3 regions of the Streptomyces sp. NPDC047525 genome follow, and region 1 is predicted to be linked to each of the others. Evidence: riboswitches for the same ligand, from Rfam matches in the RefSeq annotation. Region 1 holds a riboswitch; each other region holds the start of a gene.
The links. A riboswitch is a leader RNA that binds a small molecule or an ion and turns the genes downstream of it on or off. The one in region 1 is predicted to bind cobalamin.
Positions count from the first base shown of each region.

Region 1 (7,774 bases):
GCCGAAGGCGCTGCCGAGGACGATGACGGCGACGGCTCCCGCGGACGCTCCGGAGGAGACGCCGAGGAGGAACGGGTCGGCCAGCGGGTTCCTCACCAGGGCCTGGAGGACGGTGCCGATGACGGCGAGCCCCGCGCCTACGGCTGCGCCGAGCAGGACCCGGGGCAGGCGGACGTCAAGGACGATCGTGCGGAACGGGGAAGGCTGTGCCCCTCCCGTCAGGATCTCCAGGACGTCAGCCGTGGGGATGCGGACCGACCCCAGGGCCAGGCCCGCAACGACCGCCGCCGCGAGGGCCACCAGCAGCCCGGCGACGACGGTGCCGTAACGGAGTCTTCCCCTGCCCCTCGACCGGTGGCCGTCGATCACCGGCTCCGCCGAGTTCGTCCTCAAACGCCGGACGGGCTGAACCCCCTGCCCCTTCACAGCTGGTCCGCCAGCTTGCTCACCGCCGCCGGTGCCCGCACCCCCACCACCGCGTCCGACAGCGGAAGCACCGCGAAGCGCTTGTGCTTGATGGCGGGGACGTCCGCGAGGACCGGGTCGTCGAGGAGGCGCTTCTTCTTCTGGGCGACCGTCGTGCCGCCGTAGTCGAGGATCACGATCACCTCGGGCTTGCGGTCGACCACCGACTCCCAGGACGCGTCGCCGAAGGACTTGTCCAGGTCGGCGAAGACGTTGCGGCCGCCCGCCCGCTCGATGATGTCGTTGCCGATGCCACGGCCGCCCGCCGTGAACGCGGTCTTGTCGCCGCTGTCGTAGACGAAGACCGGGAGGGGCTTCCTGGACTTCAGCTTCTTCGCGGTGGCGGACAGTTCGCCCTTCGCCGCGGCCACCCACTTGTCCGCCCGCGGCCGCACACCGAACGTGCTGCCGACCTCGCGGACCTCCTTGTAGACGTCGTCCATCGAGACCGCCCGCTTCGCGCAGCCCTCGACGTTGAGGCGGCTCTCGATGCCGGACTTCGCCAGGGCCCCGCGGCTGCGGCCCTCGCCCGCCAGGAAGGCGCTCGCGTAGCCGCCGTAGACGTAGTCGGGGTTGGCGGCAAGGAGCTTCTCGTAGGAGGGGTACTCCTTGGCGAGGACGGGGGTGTCCGCGTACGCCTTCGCGTACTTCGGCAGGACCTTGTCGTCCAGGTACGCCGTCCCCGCGAGGTGGTCCTTCAGGCCGAGCTCCAGCATCACTTCCGTCGCGTGCTGGTTCATCGTCACGGCGCGCTTCGGGGGTGCTTCGTACGTCGTCTTCACGCCGCAGTTCGTGACCGTGTACGGGAAGCCCTGTGTCTTGGACCCCGGCTTCGCCTCCGAGCCGCCGGAGGAGGAAGAGGTGGACGAACACGCTGCCAGCGGGGCCAGCAGGGCCGCGGCGATGAGCACGCGTATGTGTGCGCGAATGGGGCGGGGCATGGCTGAGCGCCTCCTCCAGGGGATTCCGCGTCCCCTGCGTCGTGGGAGAAGAAGGCGGCAGGTCAGTTCCTGACTGCCCCACCCGCGGAGGGTGGGGTCACAGTGGCGGGACCGTGCCGGATTCGCACCGGCTTCCTGGGTCCTGCCGCCTCAAGGTGAAGCTCAGTATGCCTGGACGATCTCGACCTCTTCCTCGGTGACCTCGCCGTCGACGATCCGGAAGGAGCGGAACTGGAACTCGCCCGCGCCGTCGGTGTCGGCCGTGGAGACCAGGACGTAGTGGGCGCCCGGCTCGTTCGCGTACGTGATGTCCGTGCGCGAGGGGTACGCCTCGGTCGCCGTGTGCGAGTGGTAGACGATCACCGGCTCCTCGTCGCGGTCGTCCATCTCGCGGTAGAGCTTGAGGAGGTCGCCCGAGTCGAACTCGTAGAACGTGGGCGAGCGGGCCGCGTTCAGCATCGGGATGAAGCGCTCCGGGCGGCCGGTGCCCTCCGGGCCCGCGACCACACCGCAGGCCTCGTCGGGGTGGTCCTGGCGCGCGTGCGCGACGATCTGGTCGTGGAGGGCCTGGGTGAGGGTCAGCATGGCAGCCAGGATAAGCAGAAGGGCCGACCCGTACCGAAGAGTGGTACGGACCGGCCCACATGCTGGGATCAGGCGTTACGGCACTACTTCACCGCGTCCTGCGGCTCGGCCTCGCCGCCGCCCGACGGCTGCGCGTTGCCGCGCTTCTGCATGACCAGGTAGCCGACGCCGAGGATCAGGGCCCAGACAGGAGCCGCGTAGAGCGAGATCCGCGCGTCCTTGTCGACGCCCATCATCACGATGACCATCGCGATGAAGGCGAGGGCGAACCAGCTCGTGTACGGGGCTCCCGGCGCCCGGAAGGTGGACTGCGGCAGCTCGCCGCGGTCGGCCTTGCGGCGGTACTTGATCTGGCAGACCAGGATCATGATCCAGGCCCACATGCCGGAGATGGTCGCGAAGGAGACGACGTAGTTGAACGCCTCGCCCGGCCACTGGTAGTTGATCCACACGCCGACCAGCATCAGTGCTGCGGAGAAGGTGGTGCCGACCAGCGGCAGGCCGTTCCTCGTGAGCTTGGTGAAGAACTTTGGGCCCTGGCCGTTGAGCGCCAGGTCGCGCAGCATGCGGCCGGTGGAGTACATGCCGGAGTTGCAGGAGGAGAGCGCGGCCGTCAGGACGACGAAGTTGACGATCGCGGCGCCGACGCCGAGGCCCATCTTGTCGAAGGCGGCGACGAACGGCGAGACGCCCGGCACGAACTCCGTCCACGGCACGACCGAGAGGATCATGATGAGCGCGCCGACGTAGAAGACGGCGATGCGCCACGGCACGGTGTTGATGGCCTTGGGCAGGACGGTCTTCGGGTCCTTGGACTCGCCCGCGGTGACGCCGACGAGCTCGACGGCCAGGAAGGCGAACATCACGATCTGCAGCGTCATCAGCGTGGAGCCGATGCCGTTCGGGAAGAAGCCGCCCTGGTCCCACAGGTGGGTCACGGAAGCGGTGTCACCGGCGTCGGAGAAGCCGATGGTGAGGATGCCGAGGCAGATCAGGATCATGCCGATGATCGCGGTGACCTTGACCATCGAGAACCAGAACTCGAGCTCGCCGAAGAGCTTCACGGAGATCAGGTTGGCGCCGTACAGGATGACCGTGAAGATCAGCGCGTAGGCCCATTGTGGAATGGAGTCGTGCGTCCAGTACTGCATGTACTGGGCCGCCGCCGTGACTTCCGTGATGCCGGTGACGACCCAGAAGAGCCAGTACGTCCAGCCGGTCACGTACCCGAAGAACGGGCCGATGAATTCACGTGCGTACTCCGAGAAGGAGCCCGACACGGCGCGGTACATGAGCAGCTCGCCCAGGGCCCGCATGATGAAGAAGATGACGAGGCCGGCGATGGCGTACGCCAGGATGAGGCTCGGGCCGGCCTTGTGAATGGCCTTGCCCGCACCGAGGAACAGGCCGGTGCCGATGGCACCGCCGATCGCGATCATCTGGATCTGCCGGGCACCGAGCCCGCGCTGATAACCCTCGCCTGACGAACCGGACGAACCGCCCGCTCCGTCGGCCTCATTGCCGTCGTGGTGCTCTTCGACCTGCACTGAGGTCATGGTGACGCCTTTCTCCACGCTAGATCCGTGCCCGCAGTCTGCGTAATGGCCACGGATCAGGTCCTGATCCCCCCGGATATGGATGGAGTGCTACCGGCGGTCTGCCGGCCCGAGCGCCACCGGTGACATGGGTGGCGTCACCGAGTGGTCGTGAAGATTTATCACGGCCGCAACAGTGATCGGCCGAGCCGCGTGTGGCCCATGCCACGAGAAGAACCGGACAAAATTCCCTCGCCGCATCAAAGACGGGCAGCCGAGTAACACGATCGTTATCCGGATTTGAGCGTCCGATGAGCGAACGGAAGGTAACCGCTGCTACATACAACGACTTTGCGCGGCCCGGGTGTGACTTCTAACCGATGAGCGTGCCGACCAGCGTCTCCTGCAGACCGCCCAGCCAGAGGTAGGCCATCACCATCGGCTTGCGGGGGTCCGAGTCCGGCAGCTGGAAGAGCACGTCCGTGTCGTCCTCGTCGGTCACCTCGAGGCGCGCGCCGATCGCCAGGCGCAGGTCGTTGAGCGCGCCGAGCCAGTGCCGCGACTCGTCGGCCGACAGCTTCAGCACGGCGCCGCCCTCGCCCTTCGACGTCAGGGCGTCGAGGCAGCGGATCACCACCAGGGCGTCGTCACGTTTCTTGGCCCGCAGGTCGTTCTCGGTGAAGCGCCTGAACTCCGATGAGTACGCGCGCAGTTCGTCCTCGTCGGCCTTCTCGCTGCCGGGGCCGCCGTACGCGTCAGGAAGCAGCCGCTTGAGAACCGGGTCGGTGGGCGGCTCGCTCGGCCCCTCCGCGAACAGCTCCGCGAGGGGGTCGTCGGATGCGTCCTCGGCCGGGCCCGGCCCGATCAGCTCCAGGAGCTGCACGGCGAGGGAGCGGATGATCGAGATCTCGACCTCGTCGAGCGCGACGGCGGCGCCGCCCCCGGGAATGGCTTCGAATTGTCCTGGCATCAGATGCGTCGCTACTTCCGGTCCTGCTGGAGGGTGGCCCACAGCCCGTATCCGTGCATGGCCTGTACGTCGCGCTCCATCTCCTCGCGGGAGCCGGTGGAGACGACGGCCCGGCCCTTGTGATGCACGTCCATCATCAGCTTCGTGGCCTTCTCCTTCGAGTACCCGAAGTAGGACTGGAACACATAGGTCACGTAACTCATCAAATTGACCGGGTCGTTGTGGACGAGCGTGATCCAGGGGACGTCGGGCTCCGGGACGGCGAACGTCTCTTCGTCCGATTCCGGGCGGGTGATCTCTGCGGGAGCCGTACTCACTTGTCCCATGCTGCCACCCGCAGGGGGCCCTCGCACAAATGGGCTCACGAAATCGTCAGAGTGACGAGATGCGGGGTAGCATCCTTCGTATGAACACAGCGGACCTTGGGCTGCCGGTGGATGTTCCGTCGACAGCGCTCTTCACGGATCACTACGAGCTCACGATGCTGCAGGCCGCGCTGAAGGCCGGCACCGCCGATCGGCGCTCCGTCTTCGAGGTCTTCACGCGCAGACTGCCCGAGGGGCGCCGCTATGGAGTGGTGGCCGGAACCGGCCGGGTCCTGGACGCCGTCGAGAACTTCCGCTTCGACGCCGACGTCATCGGATTCCTGCGCGAGCGCCGTGTCGTCGACGAGGCGACCTTGGAGTGGCTCTCCTCGTACCGCTTCAGCGGTGACGTCTGGGGCTATCCGGAGGGCGAGGTCTACTTCCCCGGATCGCCGATCCTGCGCGTCGAGGGCTCCTTCGCGGAGTGTGTGCTCCTGGAGACGGTGATCCTCTCCATCCTCAACCACGACTCGGCGATCGCGGCCGCCGCGTCCCGGATGGCCTCGGCCGCCGGTGAGCGCCCGCTGATCGAGATGGGCGCACGGCGTACGCACGAGCTGGCGGCCGTCGCCGCCTCGCGCGCCGCGTACGTCGGCGGCTTCACCACCACGTCCGACCTCGCCGCAGGGTTCCGCTACGACATCCCCACGGTCGGCACGTCGGCCCACGCCTTCACCCTTCTGCACGACAACGAGCGCGACGCGTTCCAGGCCCAGGTGGACTCCCTGGGCCCCGGCACCACGCTGCTCGTCGACACGTACGACGTGACCGAGGCCGTCCGCACCGCCGTCGACATCGCGGGGCCCGAGCTCGGCGCCGTGCGCATCGACTCCGGGGACCTGCTCCTGGTCGCGCACCGGGTGCGCGACCAGCTGGACGAGCTCGGCGCCACGAAGACGAAGATCGTCGTGACCTCCGACCTCGACGAGTACGCCATCGCCTCGCTCGCGGCGGCGCCCGTGGACGCGTACGGCGTGGGCACGCAGCTCGTCACCGGGTCGGGGCACCCGACCTGCTCGATGGTCTACAAGCTGGTGGCCCGCGCCCACTCGGCGGACGTGAAGGCTCCGCTGGAGCCGGTGGCCAAGAAGTCGCTCGGCGCCAAGTCGTCCGTGGGCGGCCGCAAGTGGGCCGCGCGGCGGCCCGACGAGCACGGGGTGGCCGAGGCCGAGGTGATCGGAACGGGCGCCGTGCCGGTGGAGCTCGCCGACCACCAGCTCCTCGTCGAGCTGATCAAGGGCGGTGAGGTGGTGGCGCGCGAGCCGCTCGACACCGTGCGCGACCGGCACGCGGCGGCACGGGAGCGGCTCCCGCTCTCGGCGACGCAGCTTTCGAAGGGCGAAGCCGTCATTCCGACGGAATACGTCTGAGGTGCGCCGGAGTGAAGGAGGGGGCGTTCGAACGCCCTCTCCCGCAACTCGGTTGAAGTCTCTACGCTCGGTTCATCCGGCCGAGTCCACCACGCCTACGAGTCTTGCCTAGCCGAAGGACACCCGATGCGCCGCGCTCTGATCGTCGTCGATGTGCAGAACGACTTCTGCGAGGGCGGCAGCCTCGCGGTGGCCGGAGGGTCGGACGTGGCCGCCGCGATCACCGAGCTCATCGGGCAGGCGCCCGCGGGCTACCGGCACGTGGTGGCCACCCGCGATCACCACATCGACCCGGGCGACCACTTCTCCGACCAACCGGACTTCGCCCACTCCTGGCCCCCGCACTGCGTGGCGGGCACGGAGGGCATCGGGTTCCACCCGAACTTCGCACCGGTCGTCGCGTCCGGCGCCATCGACACGGTCTTCGACAAGGGTGCCTACTCGGCCGCCTACAGCGGCTTCGAGGGGGTGGACGAGAACGACGTCCCGCTGGCGGAGTGGCTGCGGGCCCGGAAGATCACCGACGTGGACGTGGTGGGCATCGCCACGGACCACTGCGTGCGCGCCACCGCCCTGGACGCGGTGCGGGAAGGATTCGGCACGGTGGTCCTGCTCGACCTGACCGCGGGTGTCTCCAAGGAGACGACCGAGCGGACCCTTGAGGAGCTGCGGGCGGCGGGCGTGGAGCTGACGGGCAAGCCGGTGGTCTAGCTCGGCCGTTTCCGTGCGCTCACACCTCGGATGGGCTGACGCCCGGTCTCTGCCGCTTCAGGGCTCGGATGGGATGCCAGAGCTCAGCGGCAGCGTCCGGCGCCGTACGCCATATCAGCCCGTCCGGGTGATGCAGGACCGCCGTGATCTCGTCCGGCGTCGGAGGCTCCGCGTTGCCCCGCAGATAGACGGCACGCATGCCGAGGTTCCGCAGGCGCGTCAGCGCCCTAGCGCGGTTCACCGCGTGGACGATCATCCGGACATTGCCGCCGCCCGCGGACGGGCTCGGCAGGGTCAAGGCCACCACCACACTGCCGTTCGGCAGCTTGCTGAAACCTCCTGCGGACATGGCTGGTCACACCCCCGTGAGACGTCGCACGGGGTCCTCGACCGGAACAGCCGGACCCCGTGTCAATAAGAAATCCACAGGACGCACCTAAACACGATCGGCCGCCGCCCGCTAGAGGGCGACGGCCGATCATGGCTTGACCTGCGAAAACGCTAGTTACTTCTTAGAGGGGCCCACCTGGACCGTGATCGAGGAGCCATCCTTCGGCTGCTTGACGATCTTGATCTGGGTGTTGGTGTCAGTGACCTTGACACTTCCCGTGCCGTTCTCCTTGTACCAGTAGGTGCCCTTGTGGTCGTCGAAGACCGGGACGCCCTTCTGGGACTTGATCTTCAGCGCGACGTCCGCGTTGTGGAGCGTGAACTTGTCGGTCGCGAACTTGCTGAAGGGCGCGTCGAACGGCTGGATCTTGTTCCGCAGCAGGGTGCCGTCCGCCCACTTGAGCGGCTTGGCGTGCGCGTCCACCGGCAGGATCAGACCCTC
Region 1 covers NZ_JBEYTL010000005.1:434,593-442,366, forward strand. Annotated here, with positions in the region: gene ABZ833_RS17435 (iron ABC transporter permease) at 1-306, opposite strand, end outside; gene ABZ833_RS17440 (ABC transporter substrate-binding protein) at 423-1,406, opposite strand; cobalamin riboswitch at 1,449-1,596, opposite strand; gene ABZ833_RS17445 (M67 family metallopeptidase) at 1,569-1,991, opposite strand; gene ABZ833_RS17450 (amino acid permease) at 2,075-3,547, opposite strand; gene ABZ833_RS17455 (DUF2017 domain-containing protein) at 3,900-4,496, opposite strand; gene clpS (ATP-dependent Clp protease adapter ClpS) at 4,508-4,822, opposite strand; gene ABZ833_RS17465 (nicotinate phosphoribosyltransferase) at 4,903-6,231, shown strand; gene ABZ833_RS17470 (nicotinamidase) at 6,358-6,942, shown strand; gene ABZ833_RS17475 (hypothetical protein) at 6,962-7,291, opposite strand; gene ABZ833_RS17480 (immune inhibitor A domain-containing protein) at 7,448-7,774, opposite strand, start outside.

Region 2 (7,774 bases), on a different contig from region 1:
GCTCGGCACCTACCTCGGCGGCTGGCGCATCATCCGCACCATGGGCAAGGGCCTCACGGACCTCGCGCCGCAGCAGGGCTTCGCCGCCCAGACCAGCGCCGCGACCGCGATCCTCGCCTCCTCGCACATCGGCTTCTCGCTCTCCACCACCCAGGTCTGCTCGGGCGCCGTGATGGGCGCGGGCCTCGGCCGCAAGGGCGGTGTGGTCCGCTGGTCCACGGCGACCCGCATGTTCATCGCCTGGGGCCTGACGCTCCCGGCCGCCGGCCTGGTCGGCGCGGGCGCGGAGTTCCTCACCAAGCAGGGCCCCTGGGGCGTCGCGGCGACCGCCGCGCTCCTCATCGGCGGCTCCGCCGTCATCTGGGTGCTGTCCCGGCGCAACGCCGTCGACCACACGAACGTGGCCGACGACGAGATCCGCGGCTCCTCGGAAGCCGAGCCCGCCGGTGTCGTGACCACCGCGATGGCCGCCGTCACCCCGCCGCCCACCGGTTCGGCCGTGACGACCTCGGACGTCGACCTCGTCAAGGCCACCATCCCGGCCCCGACCGGCACCGTGGCGGACCCCGCCCGGCCCGCCACGGTGTAAGGACAACTGACCATGAACATCGACTGGGCAGCTCTCGGCTCCGTATTCGGAGTCAGCCTCGGCGTGACGGTGGCCCTGGTGGGCCTCTTCACCCTCGGCATCGTCGGCCTCTCCAAGCGCGAGGCGGCGGCGACATCCGGCGCCACCTCCTCCGCCTCCGCCGGCGGCCCTCCCGTGGCGGCACGCACGGGCGCGTACGTGTGCTTCGCGCTCTGCGCGGCGGCTGTGGCGTACGGGATCTACCTGATCGTCGCCTGAGCCTGACGACGACTCCGGCCTTCGCAAGAGCCGGGTGGGACGCACCTCACGGGTGCACCCCACCCGGCTTTTTCGTGTCCGCGAACCCCGCCTTTCACACGAACGAGCGCATGCGATGCGGCGAAGTGACATATGGCATACTGCTACTAAGCTGTCTGCTAGCGTCGGCTGCACATACGGCTCTCTGCCCTATGTCATTGAATCAGCAGCCATCACGACAGCGAGGAGCCACCATGCCGAGGGATGTCGACCCGAGCCTGAATCGCCGCAGGCTTCGCATCGCGCTCCGCAAGGCCCGCGAGGCCACGGAGCAGTCACAGGGCCAAGCCGCCCAAGCCCTCGACTGGTCACTGTCCAAGATCATGAGGATCGAGCAGGGCACGGTCAGCCTCTCCGTGACCGATCTGCGCGCTCTCCTCCAGCAGTACGGCGTGACGGACCAGGAACTCGGCGCAGAGCTCGAAGCAGCCGCCCGCGGTTCCAAGGGGCCGAGCTGGTGGTCCGCGTACCACGACGTCATCGGGCCGCAGTTCAGTCAGTACCTGGGCTATGAGAGCGCCGCCGCGTCCATTCGCACGTACAACCCGATCATCGTGCCCGGCTTTCTGCAGACGGACGAGTACACGATGGCGCTCCTCGCCCCGCGTGTCGACGAGAAGAAGGCGCGGCGGATCGTGGAGCTGCGGACCGTGCGCCAGGAGCGTGCCCTGGAGGGCGAGAACCCTCCGTGGACGTTCTTCATCGTCGACGAGGCCGCACTGCACCGCCAGGTCGGCGGACCACGCGTACAGCGCGCCCAACTGCAGCGCCTCATCGACGTCTCGGCCCGCCCGAAGGTGTCCCTCCAGGTGCTGCCGTTCACGGCCGGCGCCCACTACTCCACCCTGAGCAGCTTCATCCTGCTCGGCTTCCTGGACGACGAGGACCTGCTCTACCTGGAAGCACAGGGGAACCAGTCGATCCGTGACGACCACGAGCTGATCGTGCGTCACCAGGAGTGCTTCGAGTCTCTCCGCGAGACCGCGTACACCGGGGAGAAGGCCCTTGACCTGATCAACCGGGTCAGGGACGGCATTGACAGCAGCTGACCTCTCGGACCCAAGGAGTCCCTGAGGAGCGAGGAGGCCTCAATATGCCAGCCGCGTTGCGAGAGTGGTGGCAAGGGGTCCTCGCGGCCATCAGATGGGCGCCATGGCGAAGCGGTGGTTCAGGTGGTGCGCAAGGCGCGGATGGGGCTTCGGCCGGCTCGGCGTCCGACGCCGCCGGCGGCGCCTCTGCCGGACAGACACCGGCCGAAGGCCCCACCTACAACCAGCTCGTCCGCGAAGCGATGGCCAACCAGGGCCGCACGGACCGGATGGACACGCTGGACCGCCACCGCACGGACGACAGCCTCCGGATGTTCACGACCAGGATCGTCTACTGCACCGGCTGCATACTCGTTCTGGTGCTGACGCTCACCGGAGTGCTCGTCGTCCTGGGCGCCGTCGGCATGACGGGCTTCTGGACGGTCGGCTCGGTGATCGCCGTCTTCTCGGCCCCCGTGATCGCGCTGAGCCGCCAGCTCACCCAGTTGATCTCGCAGACAGGGGCGACGCCCACACTCAGCGACGACCGCCGTGCTGTGGTTCCCGCTCAGCGGCCCGAGCCCAGGGCCGAGGCCGATGATCCTGCCTGAACTCGGCCAAGCCCCACCAGAGCCCGATGGACACGGCGGCCGCCATGGCCGCGAAGGCCCAGACGGCGAGACGGGCGGCCGTGCCCTCGACCAGCAGCGAAGCCGCCGCGCCGACCAGGGTGGCGGCCGCGCCGAGCAGCACACACCCCGCCACCACCACGACAACCCCTGATGCCTTCCGCTTCCCCCCGTGCACACCGTTCACCAGGTGCCGCACTTCGGCGAGATGATGCTCAGTCATCCTGTTCCCCCTCTTTCTCCCCCGGCACCGACGAAAGCGTTCAGGAACGCCTGCCAGCGCTTGTCGGAGAAGACGACACGTGGCCCCGACGGGTTCTGCGAATCACGGACGATCACCGCATTCCGTATGAAGGCGACTTCGACGCAATCTCCGTCGGCCCCGCTGTAGCTGCTCCTGCGCCAGAAGCACCCGCACGGACTTTCCTTGGCCACGCCGACCTCCCCCTGCCCGAGAGCCGGCGCCGCTCGACGCGCGTCCATGTCGGCGTGCTCCGCCCACGCCGATGCACGATAGCGCCGTGATCTCGGAGGGCCGAGAGGTCCGCCGAGAACCACCACACCACGTAACGACCCGGACCGAATCACTCGTGGACCGCTCTCCGGTTGTCGCGTTCCAGTCTAGGAAAGTTCAATTTCCAGGCCTAGGGAAAAACCGGCCCCATGTGTGCCTCGGCACACTCTCCCGTCCCAGGTCAACGGCAAGTTGACGGGCGTTCGCGGGCGTGGTGGACTGCCGGAGCCATTACGGCGGCAGGAGAGGAAGCCGGTGCGAATCCGGCGCGGTCCCGCCACTGTCATCGAGGAGCGGACTCCTCGGAAGCCAGGAACTCTCCCCGCCGGTCACGTCGAACCAGGGCGCGGACACCCTGAGTGAGGACATATCGCCATGCGCGGCCGCCCGTTGCCGGTTCCTGTGCCCCTGTCTGTTCCCCTCCACGTACCGGCCGGCTGAACCCGTGCGTGCCGATCGCGACTTCGCGTACGGCGCCGCCGCCGGCCTCCTCGGTGATCTGTTCCTCGGCGATCCTCGTCGCGGGCACCCGGTCGCCGCGTTCGGGCGGGCCGCCGGCGCCGTCGAGCGTGTGCTGTGGCGTGACCACCGCGGGTGGGGCGCCCTGCACGCCGTGGTGTGTGCCGGGGGCGCGGCCGGTGCCGCCGCCCTGGTCTCTTCTCTCGTACGTGACTCCCGCGCCGCGTCCGTCGCGCTGACCGCGGCCACCACCTGGGCCGTGGTCGGCGGCACCTCCCTCGGCCGTGAGGCGCGGGCCATCGGCGGGGCGCTCGCCGCCGGGGACGTCGAGGTGGCGCGGGAACGGCTGCCGCATCTGTGCGGGCGCGATCCGCAGGCGCTGGATGCCGACGGCATCGCGCGTGCCGTGGTCGAGTCCGTCGCCGAGAACACGTCCGACGCGGTGGTGGGGGCCCTGGTGTGGGGGGCTCTGGGCGGGGTCCCCGGGCTTGTCGGCTTCCGGGCCGTGAACACGCTGGACGCCATGGTCGGGCACAAGTCCGCGAAGTACCGGCGCTACGGGTGGGCCTCCGCCCGCCTGGACGACGTACTGGGATGGCCGGGCGCCCGGCTCACCGCCGTGCTCGCGGCCGCGGCGGGGGACTCGCCGCGCGGTGCGCTGCGGGCCTGGCGTGACGACGCCGCCAAGCACCCGAGCCCCAACGCGGGGCCCGTCGAGGCCGCCTTCGCCGGGGCGTTGGGCGTACGGCTCGGGGGGACTCTCTCGTACGCGGGGCGTGTCGAGCACCGGCCCGTCCTGAACGGGGAAGGGCGGGGCGTCGAAGTCGCCGACATCGAGCGGGCCGTGAAGCTGTCGCGGCGGGTGGGGCTGCTGACCCTGGGGGTCGCCGCGGCCGTGAGCACGATACGGAAAGGCAGGGCCTCATGAGTGGTGGACTGCTCGTCGCAGGGACCACGTCCGACGCGGGGAAGAGCGTCGTCACCGCCGGGATCTGCCGGTGGCTGGCCCGCAAGGGGGTCTCCGTCGCGCCCTTCAAGGCACAGAACATGTCCCTCAACTCCTTCGTCACGCGCGAAGGTGCCGAGATCGGGCGCGCCCAGGCCATGCAGGCGCAGGCCGCCCGCGTCGAGCCGAGCGCGCTGATGAATCCCGTGCTGCTCAAGCCGGGCAGCGACCGCAGCAGCCAGGTCGTCCTGATGGGCAAGCCCGTGGGCGAGATGACCGCGCGGGGCTACCACGGTGGGCGGCAGGAAGCACTGCTCTCCACCGTCGTGGGATGCCTGGAGGAACTTCGGGGCAGCTATGACGCCGTGATCTGCGAAGGCGCGGGCAGTCCCGCCGAGATCAATCTGCGGCGTACGGACATCGTGAACATGGGGATCGCGCGGGCCGCCCGCTTCCCCGTCCTCGTCGTCGGCGACATCGACCGCGGTGGCGTCTTCGCCTCCTTCTTCGGGACGACAGCGCTGCTCGGCGCCGAAGACCAGGAGCTGGTCGCCGGGTATCTCGTCAACAAGTTCCGGGGCGACGTCTCGCTGCTCGAACCCGGGCTCGACATGCTGCTGGGGCTCACCGGGCGGCGTACGTTCGGTGTGCTGCCGTTCCAGCACGGCCTCGGCATCGACGAGGAGGACGGCCTGCGGGTGTCCCTGCGGGGTGCCGTCAGGGAGTCCGTCGTCGCTCCCCCGGTCGGTGAGGACGTGCTGCGGGTCGCCGTCTGTGCCGTGCCGCTGATGTCGAACTTCACGGACGTGGACGCGCTGGCCGCCGAACCCGGCGTCGTCGTGCGGTTCGTGGACCGGGCCGACGAGCTCGTCGACGCCGATCTGGTGGTCGTGCCGGGGACGCGCGGGACGGTGCGCGCCCTTCAGTGGCTGCGCGAGCGCGGCCTCGCGGACGCCATCGCGCGGCGCGCCGCCGAGGGGCGTCCCGTGCTCGGGATCTGCGGTGGCTTCCAGGTGCTCGGCGAGCACATCGAGGACGACGTCGAGTCGCGGGCCGGAGCCGTCGACGGGCTCGGACTGCTGCCCGTGCGCGTGCGCTTCGAGCGCGAGAAGACCCTCGCGCGCCCGGTCGGCGAGGCCCTCGGAGAACCCGTCGAGGGGTACGAGATCCATCACGGCGTCGCCCAAGTCCTGGGCGGAGAGCCCTTCTTGGACGGCTGCCGCGTCGGCGAGGTGTGGGGCACGCACTGGCACGGCTCCCTGGAGTCCGACGCGTTCCGGCGCCGCTTCCTCACCGAGGTCGCCCGCGCCGCGGGGCGCCGCTTCGTGCCCGCGCCCGACACCAGCTTCGGCGCGCTGCGCGAGGAGCAGCTCGACCTGCTCGGTGACCTGATCGAGGAACACGCGGACACGGACGCCCTGTTCCGTCTGATCGAGACCGGCGCCCCGCCCGGCCTCCCCTTCATCCCACCGGGGGCGCCCTCATGACCCTCCTGCCGCTGTCCCCTGCCCCGCCCCGCACCACGTAATGGAGGCCTTGTGAGTACCCCCTATCCGTTCACCGCTCTCGTCGGGCAGGACGACCTGCGGCTCGCCCTGCTGCTCAACGCCGTCTCGCCCGCCGTCGGCGGCGTGCTCGTGCGCGGGGAGAAGGGGACCGCCAAGTCCACCGCCGTGCGGGCCCTTTCCGCCCTCCTTCCGCAGGTGCCCGTCGTCGCCGGATGCCGCTTCTCCTGCGATCCGGCCGCCCCCGACCCGGCCTGCCCCGACGGGCCGCACGACGCCGGCGGGGCCGCCGTGCGCGACGCGCGGATGGTCGAGCTGCCCGTCGGCGCGTCCGAGGACCGTCTCGTCGGTGCGCTCGACATCGAGCGGGCGCTGTCCGAGGGCGTGAAGGCCTTCGAGCCCGGCCTGCTCGCCGACGCCCACCGCGGCATCCTCTACGTCGACGAAGTCAACCTGCTGCACGACCACTTGGTCGACCTGCTGCTCGACGCCGCCGCCATGGGTGCCTCGTACGTGGAGCGTGAGGGCGTGTCCGTGCGGCATGCCGCCCGGTTCCTGCTCGTGGGCACCATGAACCCCGAAGAGGGCGAACTGCGCCCGCAGTTGCTCGACCGGTTCGGGCTCACCGTCGAGGTCGCCGCGTCCCGCGAGACCGATCAGCGGGTCGAGGTCGTACGACGGCGGCTCGCGTACGACGACGACGCCGAAGGCTTCGCCGCGCGGTGGCACGACGACGAGTCCGCGCTGCGGGAGCGGATCGTCGCGGCGCGCGCGCTGCTCCCCCAAGTACGGCTCGGCGACGGGGCGTTGCGGCAGATCGCCGCCACCTGTGCGGCCTTCGAGGTCGACGGGATGCGCGCGGACATCGTGATGGCGCGTACCGCGACGGCGCTTGCCGCCTGGGCGGGACGCAGCGACGTGCTCGCCGAGGATGTGCGGCAGGCCGCCCTCCTCGCCCTTCCGCACCGGCGTCGGCGCAACCCCTTCGACGCTCCGGGGCTCGACGAGGACAAGCTCGACGACACGCTGGAGCAGGCCGGTGACGGCAGTGACACCGGGGGCGACGGGGACGACGACCCCGAGCCCGACGACGACGGGCCCGGCGGGGGCGGGCAGCCGCCCCAGGGCGGACCCGACACCCCGGACACCCCTGACACGTCCGACGCGCCCGCCGCCGACGACCGGCAGACCGGGCAGGACGACGACTCCTCCCCCGCACAGGTCCCCGCGCAGGCCCCGGCCGGCGGCGGTGAGCAGCAGCCCGTGCAGGCCTCCGAGCCGTTCCGCACGAAGATGCTGACCGTGCCCGGCCTCGGCGAGGGTGCCGCGGGGCGGCGCTCCCGGGCGCGGACCGAGCACGGGCGGACCACCGGGGCCCGGCGGCCTCAAGGGGCGCTCACCAAGCTGCACCTGGCGGCGACCGTGCAGGCGGCCGCCCCGCACCAGCGGGCGCGTGGGCGCTCGGGGCGGGGGCTCGTCGTGCGGCGGGACGATCTGCGGCAGGCGACGCGCGAGGGGCGTGAGGGCAACCTCGTGCTCTTCGTCGTGGACGCCTCCGGGTCCATGGCGGCGCGGCAGCGGATGAGCGCCGTGAAGGGAGCGGTGCTCTCGCTGCTGCTCGACGCCTACCAGCGGCGGGACAAGGTCGGGCTCGTCACCTTCCGGGGGTCCGACGCCGAGGTGGCGCTGCCGCCCACCTCGTCCGTCGACGCGGCCGCCGCTCGCCTGGAGACGCTGCCCACGGGCGGGCGTACGCCGGTCGCCGCCGGGCTGCTCAAGGCGCACGACGTGCTGCGGGTCGAGCGGC
Region 2 covers NZ_JBEYTL010000024.1:42,513-50,286, forward strand. Annotated here, with positions in the region: gene ABZ833_RS40920 (inorganic phosphate transporter) at 1-589, shown strand, start outside; gene ABZ833_RS40925 (hypothetical protein) at 602-847, shown strand; gene ABZ833_RS40930 (helix-turn-helix transcriptional regulator) at 1,081-1,935, shown strand; gene ABZ833_RS40935 (hypothetical protein) at 1,980-2,525, shown strand; gene ABZ833_RS40940 (hypothetical protein) at 2,512-2,697, shown strand; gene ABZ833_RS40945 (DUF397 domain-containing protein) at 2,763-3,026, opposite strand; cobalamin riboswitch at 3,264-3,398, shown strand; gene ABZ833_RS40950 (cobalamin biosynthesis protein) at 3,503-4,444, shown strand; gene ABZ833_RS40955 (cobyric acid synthase) at 4,441-5,949, shown strand; gene ABZ833_RS40960 (putative cobaltochelatase) at 6,001-7,774, shown strand, end outside.
Region 2: linked by a shared signal. The riboswitch ahead of ABZ833_RS40950 (cobalamin biosynthesis protein) and the one ahead of ABZ833_RS17440 (ABC transporter substrate-binding protein) in region 1 are both predicted to bind cobalamin.

Region 3 (7,774 bases), on a different contig from region 1:
GCCCGACCGCCCTCTTCGAGTACGGCGGTCTGAGATTCCTCACCGACCCCACCTTCGACGCTCCCGGCGACTACCCCGCCCCCGGCGGCCCCGCCCTCACCAAGACGGCGCCCGCCGCCGGCTCCCCCGACGACCTCGGTCCCGTCGACGTGGTCCTGCTCTCGCACGACGAGCACCCCGACAACCTCGACACCTCGGGCCGGGCCCTGCTCGCCGGCATACCGCTCACCCTCACCACTCCCGGCGGCGGGCGCCGCCTGCGCGAGAGCCTGGGCACAAAGGTGAAGGGACTCGGCGACTGGGAGTCCGTCGAGCTCGAGAGGCCCGGCGGCGGACAGGTCACCGTGACGGGCGTGCCCGCCGTCCACGGTCCCGGCAGGCGCGAGGACGTCGAACCGTTCGTCGGCGAGGTCGTCGGCTTCGTCCTGACCGGCGACGGCCTGCCCACGGTCTACGTCAGCGGCGACAACGCCTCACTCGGCGCGGTCGAGGAGACCGCCGCACGGTTCGGCCCGGTGGACACCGCCGTCCTGTTCGCGGGCGCTCCCCGCTTCCCCGTCCTGTTCGACGGCGCACCGCTCGTCCTCGACAGCGCCCAGGCCGCCGAGGCCGCGAAGATCCTCGGGGCGCGCCGGGTCGTCCCCGTCCACTTCGACAGCTGGGCCCACTTCACCGAGGGGCGGGACGAGCTGGTGTCCGCCTTCGCCGCCGCCGGTCTCGCCGACCGTCTCAGCCTGGGCTGAGCCGGTCGGACGGGGAGCTGAGGCCCGGAGGAACTCAGGCGCGCAGGAAGCGGATCGACGGGCGCGGCTCCGGGCCGTCGTCCGCCGTCGTCACCACCGCCCTCACCCCGTACACCTTCGCGATCAGCTCCTCCGTGATCACCTCGCCCGGCGTGCCCGACGCGTACGCGACTCCCTCGCGCAGGACCAGTACGTGATCGCAGAACATCGCCGCCAGGTTCAGGTCGTGCAGGGCGATGACGCTCGTCAGGGGGAGGTCCGCCACCAGGGAGAGGAGGTCCAACTGGTGCTGGATGTCCAGGTGGTTGGTCGGTTCGTCCAGGAGGAGTTCCTGGGGGGTCTGGGCCAAGGCCCTTGCTATCTGGACCCGTTGGCGTTCGCCGCCGGAGAGCGTGTGCCAGGACTGGCCCGCCCGGTCGGAGAGACCGGTGCGGGTCAGGGCCTCGCGCACCGCCTCGTCGTCCTGGGGCATGGAGGGTGACCACGCCCTGCGGTGCGGGATGCGGCCCAGGCGTACGACCTCCTCCACCGACAGCTCGACCTGCGTGGTGGCGTCCTGGTCCACCACCGCCACCCGGCGTGCCACCGTGCGGCGGCCCACGTCCCGCAGCGGTCGGCCGTCCAGGGTGACCACTCCCGATGCGGGGGCCAGGACTCCCGCCAGGACGCGCAGGAGCGTGGACTTGCCCGAGCCGTTCGGGCCGAGGAGGCCGACCGTGGCTCCGGGGGGCGGGGCCAGGGTCACCCCGTCGACGATGAGGCGGCCGCCTGCCTCTCTGGTCACCCGGTCGGCGCGCAGGCCGGGTCCGGCAAATGAGGGTGAGGGCGTGCCGTCCGTGCGTGCAGTCATGTCGTCTTCCGAGTGCGGTAGAGGACCAGGACGAACGCCGGGACGCCGATCAGGGACGTCACCACACCCACCGGCACCTCCTGCGGGTCGAGGACCGTACGGGCCAGCGTGTCCACCCACACCAGGAACACCGCGCCCGCGAGCGCCGTGACCGGGAGCAGCCTCGCGTGCCCGGAGCCGACCAGGGCGCGCGCCGCGTGCGGCAGGACCAGGCCCACGAAGCCGATGGCGCCCGCGCTGCTGACCAGGGCCGCCGTGAGCAGGGCCGTGACGGAGAGCAGGATCAGCCGGGTGCGGGCGACATGGACCCCCAGCGTCGCCGCCGCGTCCTGGCCGAACACGAACGCGTCCAGGGTGCGGGCGTGCGCCAGGCAGACCGCGAGGGACACGAAGAGCACCGCCCCGCACATCCACACATCCGTCCAGCCCACCCCGCTCAACGAGCCGAGCAGCCAGAACAGGACGCCGCGCGTCGTCTCCGCGTCGCCCGCCGTGAGGATCACGAACGAGGTGAGCGCGGAGAAGAGCTGCATCGCCGCCACTCCGGACAGCACCACGCGGTCGGTGCTCCCGCCCAGGGTGTGGCTGAGCAGCAGGACGAGGGCGAAGGAGAACACGGCCCCCACGAAGGCGCCCGCCGAGATCGACACCACTCCCCCGCCGACCCCCAGGACGACGATCGCGACCGCGCCGGTGGACGCCCCCGAGGAGACACCGAGCACGAAGGGGTCGGCGAGCGGGTTGCGCAGGAGGGACTGGAGGACCGTTCCGCAGACCGCGAGGCCGGCGCCGCAGACCGCCGCGAGGAGCGTGCGCGGCATGCGCAGGTTCCAGACGATGCCGTCCCGGATGGGCGTGAGCGTGGCCTCTCCCCAGCCGAGGTGCGCCGCCACCGCCGACCACACGTCCGGTACGGAGATGTCCGCGGGGCCGATGGTGACGGCCACCGCCACGGAGAGGGCGAGGGCGGCGACACCGGCCGTCCAGAGCAGGGTCTGCCGTATGCCGCCCGTGAGGGCTCCCGTCACTTGGCGAGCCCGAACTCGCGCAAGGCGTCGGCGACTTGCTCCACGCCGTCCACCGTGCGGATCGTCGGGTTCATGGCCTGGCCGCTCAGGAGCACGTACCGCTTCTTCTTCACGGCGGTCAGGTTCTTGGTGACCGGGTTGGACTCCAGGAACTCGATCTTCTTCTTCGCGCTCTCGGCCGTTTGCGACTTGCGCGTGAGGTCGCCGATGACCAGGACGTCCGGGTCGCGGTCCGCCACCGTCTCCCAGTTGATCTGGGGCCACTCCTCGCGGGTGTCGTCGAAGACGTTCTTCACGCCCAGTTCGCGGGTGATGATGCCCGGCGCACCGCAGCAGCCCGCCATGTAGGGCGCGTCGGAGTTGGCGAACCAGTAGAGGAGCGTCGTGTCGGACGCCTCACTCACCTTGATGGTCTTCTTGGCCTTCGCCACCCGGCCCTTGAGCTCCGCGATCAGGCGTTCGCCGCGCTTCTCGACCCCGAAGGCCTCGGCCAGGTCCCGGATCTCGCCGTACACCGTGTCCATGGTCAGCGTCTTGTCGCGGCGGCCGTCGCCGTCGCCGCTGTTGTCCTTGCCCGCGCAGTCGGAGGGCGAGACATAGGCGGGTACGCCGAGTTCGGCGAACTTGGCGCGGTCGGCGACGCCGCCCTTGCTGACCGTCGCCAGGAAGGAGGCGGTGACGAAGTCCGGTTCCTCGGCGAGGACCTTCTCGAAGGAGGGGTAGCTGTCGGCGAGCCGCTCGACCTTGGAGTTGTCCTTCTCCAGACCCTTGAGGACCGGGTCCGTCCAGGTGCCGGTGCCGGCCATGCGGTCCGCGAGGCCGAGCGAGAGCAGGATCTCGGTGGAGCCCTGGTCGAGGGAGACCGCCCGCTGCGGCGGCGCCTTGATCTCCGCCTTCTTGCCGCAGGAGGTGAGGGTGAGCGGGTAGCCGCCGGCCTTCTCGGCCGAGGAGTTCGCGGAGTCCGAGGAGTCCGAGGAGCCGCCCGACGAGCCACACGCGCTCAGGGTGACGGCCAGGGCTGCGGCGAGAAAGCCGGACATACGTACACGACGGGCTGTGGAGGACACACGATCCCTTGAGTCTCACGGCTCATACGCGGAGCCTGGCCTGCTTCGTCACCTCCGCCGCTCGGTGCGCGGGCGAAGGTGCCAGCAGGTCTTCGGACTCGGGGATCGGCCGGGCGGGGCGCCTTCCCAGGCGTCCGTGGACGCCCAGTGGCCGTGGCCCCGCCCGTTCCCCCTCACCGCTGCGCGTCAGTTCCGGATTCGCACCGGATTCCCTGGCCCTGGTGTGGGTTGACTGGCGTCCGCAAGCTATCACGCAGGGCCAGGGCGTCTTCCGTCGCGCGAGGCCAGGGCATCTGCCGTCACGCGAGGTCAGGCCGCCTTGTCGGGCCTCGGTGCCCCGCGGTAGGTGCCGAAGGACCACTTGTTGCCCTCGGGGTCGGCGATCGCGAACTCCCGGCTGCCGTACGGCTGGTCCTCGATCTCACGGATGATCTCGACCCCGGCGGCGGTGAGCCGCTGGTAGAGGTCGTCCACGTGGTCGGTGACGACATACGCCCCGAACGTGCCCGGCTTCAGGCACCAGGCCTCGGACTTCTCGTCGTACGAGCCGAGCATGATCGCACCGCCCTCGGGCCAGTCGAGCTCGGCGTGGGCCACGCGGTCGCCGTCCTCGTAGACGGCGGTGCGCAGGAAACCGACCGTGCCGACCAGGAAGTCGATCAGGGCGGGGGCGTCGTGAGCCTGGAGGGAGGGCCAGACGGCGGGGGCACGCCCGGCGGAGGCGGACGGGGACTGCTGCTGCTTCTCGGTGGTGTTCATGGGGCCTACTCTTCGCCCCCGCCATAGCTCCCGGCTTGGATATTCCGGCACTCTTCGGCCAGCCAGCCGCTGGGGCTCACCCCGGTGTACTGCCGGAAGTCCCGCACCAGGTGGGAGTGGTCGTAGTAACCGCAGTCCGCGGCGACGCGGGCCAGATCGGGAGCGACGCCCGCCGCCACGGAGCGTGCGACGGCGCCGCGGGCGCGCTGGAAGCGCATCAGGCGTCCCGCCTGCTTGGGGCTCAGGCCCGTCTCCGCGCGGAAGAGCGTGGTGAGGCGGCGTTCGCTCAGCGCGACGTGCCGGGAGAGACCGCGCAGGGTGCCCGCGCCCCGGTGCCGGGCCAGCCAGGCCCAGGCCTCCGCGACCTCGGGACGTACGGATCCGGCGGTGTCCCCGGCGGCCACGCGCTGCCTCAAGTAGGCGGACAGGGAGGCGAATCGCTCCTGCCAGCCGCCCTGCTCGCACAGCAGCTCCCGTACGTCGGCGGCGCGGCGCCCCATCACGTCGGTGCCGGACGTCACCAGGGCGTCGGCCAGTTCCGCCGCCGGTACGCCGAACAGGGCGCGGGCGGCGAGCGGGTGCACGGCGAGCTGGATGCCCGCCTCGTGCTCGGGCCGCACCACGTACGCCGGGGACTGGTGCAGGCCGCCGACGACGATGTCGGTGCGGGACGCGTCGGGGCCGCCCGCCTGCTCGGGGCTCTCGCCGGTGACGACGGGGCCGTCCAGCGAGAAGATCAGCGTCAGATACGGGGACGGCAGGCCGCGGTGGAATCCGGGGTGCTCCCCCGCCGTGCGGTAGCCGACGGCGGACACCACCATGCCGTCGAGCCGCGGAGCGGCCCGAACGAACTCCCGGGAGACGGTCTCCATGCCTTCCAGTATGCGATGGGCACGGCTCCGGAGCAGGCCCGTACGCCTGACGGGCGCCCGATGCGACTACCCGCGGGCGCGCGTCCCATGCCCACTGTGTCCGGTGATGTCGATCATGGGAATCCACCGCCCGACCTCATACGATGACCCGCCGCTCCGGACGGGGCGCAGACCGCTCTCAGGGGGCACAAAATCATGGCAGTAAAGGCAAAGGGCAAGCTGGCCGTACTCGGCACGGCGGGCGCGCTCACCGCGGCCGTCCTGGCGGGGACGGCGCTGTGGCCCAGCACGGACGCCACGGCGGCGGACGCCTCCGCGAAGACCGCGAAGTCCTCGGCGAAGATCGCGACCGAGCTGGCGCACTGGCCCGAGCCGGTCGCGAAGAAGCTGGGCAAGGTCATCGCGAAGAACGAGGACAAGGGCGCGTACGCCGTCTTCGACGCGGACAACACGACCTACCGCAACGACCTGGAGGAGTCCCTCCTGCCCTTCCTGGAGATGAAGGGGGTGCTGACCCGCAAGTCGATGGACCCGTCGCTGAAGATCATCCCCTTCAAGGACACGGCGAAGCACAAGGAGAGCCTCTACAGCTACTACAACCGGCTCTGCGAGGTCGACGACCAGGTCTGCTACCCGTGGGCCGCGCAGATCTTCTCCGGCTTCACGCTGAAGGAGCTCAAGGGGTACGTCGACGAGCTCCTGGCCCACGACAAGCCCATCCCTGCCGAGTACTACGAGGACGGGAAGCTGACGAAGACCGAGGTCAAGACCCCCGAGTTCTTCACCGGCATGCAGGAGCTCCACAAGTCGCTGCGGAAGCACGGCATCGAGGTGTACGTCGTCAGCGCGGCCAGCGAGGACCTGGTGCGGATGGTCCTGTCCGACCCCAAGTACGGCTACGACGTGAAGCCCGAGAACGTCATCGGCGTCGGCCTGCAGCTCAAGGACCGCAAGACCGGCGCGGTGACCAGCTCCCGCAAGGAGATCGCGGAGGGCCGCTTCGACGAGAAGAAGCTCGCGGGGCGTGAGCTGACGCCGAACCTGTGGGCGCCGATGACCTGGTTCCAGGGCAAGCCCGCGGCCATCAACACGTACATCGACGAGTGGAAGAAGCCCGTCCTGGTGGCGGGCGACACCCCGGCGAGCGACGGCCCGATGCTGTTCCACTCGGCGGACGTGGAGCACGGCGGGGCGCGGGTCTGGGTCAACCGCAAGGACGACTACATGAAGCAGCTGGACGGGATGAAGAAGAAGAACGCCGACCGGCAGCGGGAGCTCGGCCAGAAGGTGACCGCCGACAAGCGGTGGCTGACGGTGGTCCCGGACGAGATCCGCTAGCCCTCCCGAAGGCCGGGGCGTCTAGTCGTCCCAGGTACGTCTGAGCCGCTTCCGCCGGGTGCCGTGCCCGCCCGGCGGAAGCGTCGTGCCGGGCGGTCCCGGCGCGTAGAGCACCTGCCAGAACACCGTGGCCGCGAGCGCCCAGACGAGCCAGCCGACGCCGATCCCGTCGCCGAAGAAGCCCAGGGCCAGGGGCGCGAGCGTGCAGGGAAGGCTCCAGCCGAGCAGCCACGGGCGTTCCGCGCCGGTGAAGAGCCCGGTGAGCAGGCTGATCCCGAAGTACGCCGCGACGCTCGCGCAGAGCAGCCTGCGTACGCCGTCGGGGGCGGGCCCGTGGGCGTGCTCGGCCGCCGCTCCCAGGCCCGCGGCGAGGGCGGCGATCGCGGCCGTCGTCACGCACTGCAGGAGCATCGCGAACCGCACGGGCAGCCTGGCCGGTTTCAGATGCGGCACGCCCGCGAAGCCGTACAGGAGCGAGAGCGTCCACACTCCGATGAGCAGGGCGAACGAGCCGGTCGCCGTGACGGCGAGCGCCGCGTCCCAGGGGGTGTCGGAGGCCGCCGTGGTGATCTGGATGACGCCTTCGCCGAGCACGATGATGACGAACAGGCCCAGGCGCTCGGCCAGATGCCCGGACTCGGAGGGGGCCGCCGCGATCACCGGTGCCTCGCCTTCCGGGTGGCGCCGCGCGTCGTTCCGCCTGCCGCCGCCCCGGTACGCGACGGCCTGGTCGAACTTCTCCCGCGCCCCGCGCAGCATGCGGTCGCTGTCGACCCAGAGCATGATCACCAGGTCGAGCGCGATGCCCGCCGCCCACAGCCAGTAGCGCGCGGGCGCCTGCACCCAGAGCGAGATCAGCCAGGGCAGGGCGCCCACGCCGAACTGCGCGAGCGGCCAGTCCACGACGACCTGCCCGCGCCGCCAGACGCGGCCCGCGAGCCAGCGCAGGAAGACGTAGGCGACGACGAACGCCGCGACGTGCTCGTCCTCGCGTACGCCGGGAACCGCCGCGACCATCACGGCGAGGCCGAACATCGCCAGGAGCATGCTGGGCGCCCTGACGCGGTCGCCCTCGACGTTTCCGTAGACGGTGAAGCAGGCCCAGGCCGTCCAGAAG
Region 3 covers NZ_JBEYTL010000004.1:410,429-418,202, forward strand. Annotated here, with positions in the region: gene ABZ833_RS14270 (MBL fold metallo-hydrolase) at 1-743, shown strand, start outside; gene ABZ833_RS14275 (ABC transporter ATP-binding protein) at 778-1,593, opposite strand; gene ABZ833_RS14280 (iron chelate uptake ABC transporter family permease subunit) at 1,590-2,621, opposite strand; gene ABZ833_RS14285 (ABC transporter substrate-binding protein) at 2,618-3,661, opposite strand; cobalamin riboswitch at 3,754-3,940, opposite strand; gene ABZ833_RS14290 (VOC family protein) at 3,998-4,447, opposite strand; gene ABZ833_RS14295 (helix-turn-helix domain-containing protein) at 4,453-5,319, opposite strand; gene ABZ833_RS14300 (haloacid dehalogenase-like hydrolase) at 5,515-6,657, shown strand; gene ABZ833_RS14305 (low temperature requirement protein A) at 6,679-7,774, opposite strand, start outside.
Region 3: linked by a shared signal. The riboswitch ahead of ABZ833_RS14285 (ABC transporter substrate-binding protein) and the one ahead of ABZ833_RS17440 (ABC transporter substrate-binding protein) in region 1 are both predicted to bind cobalamin.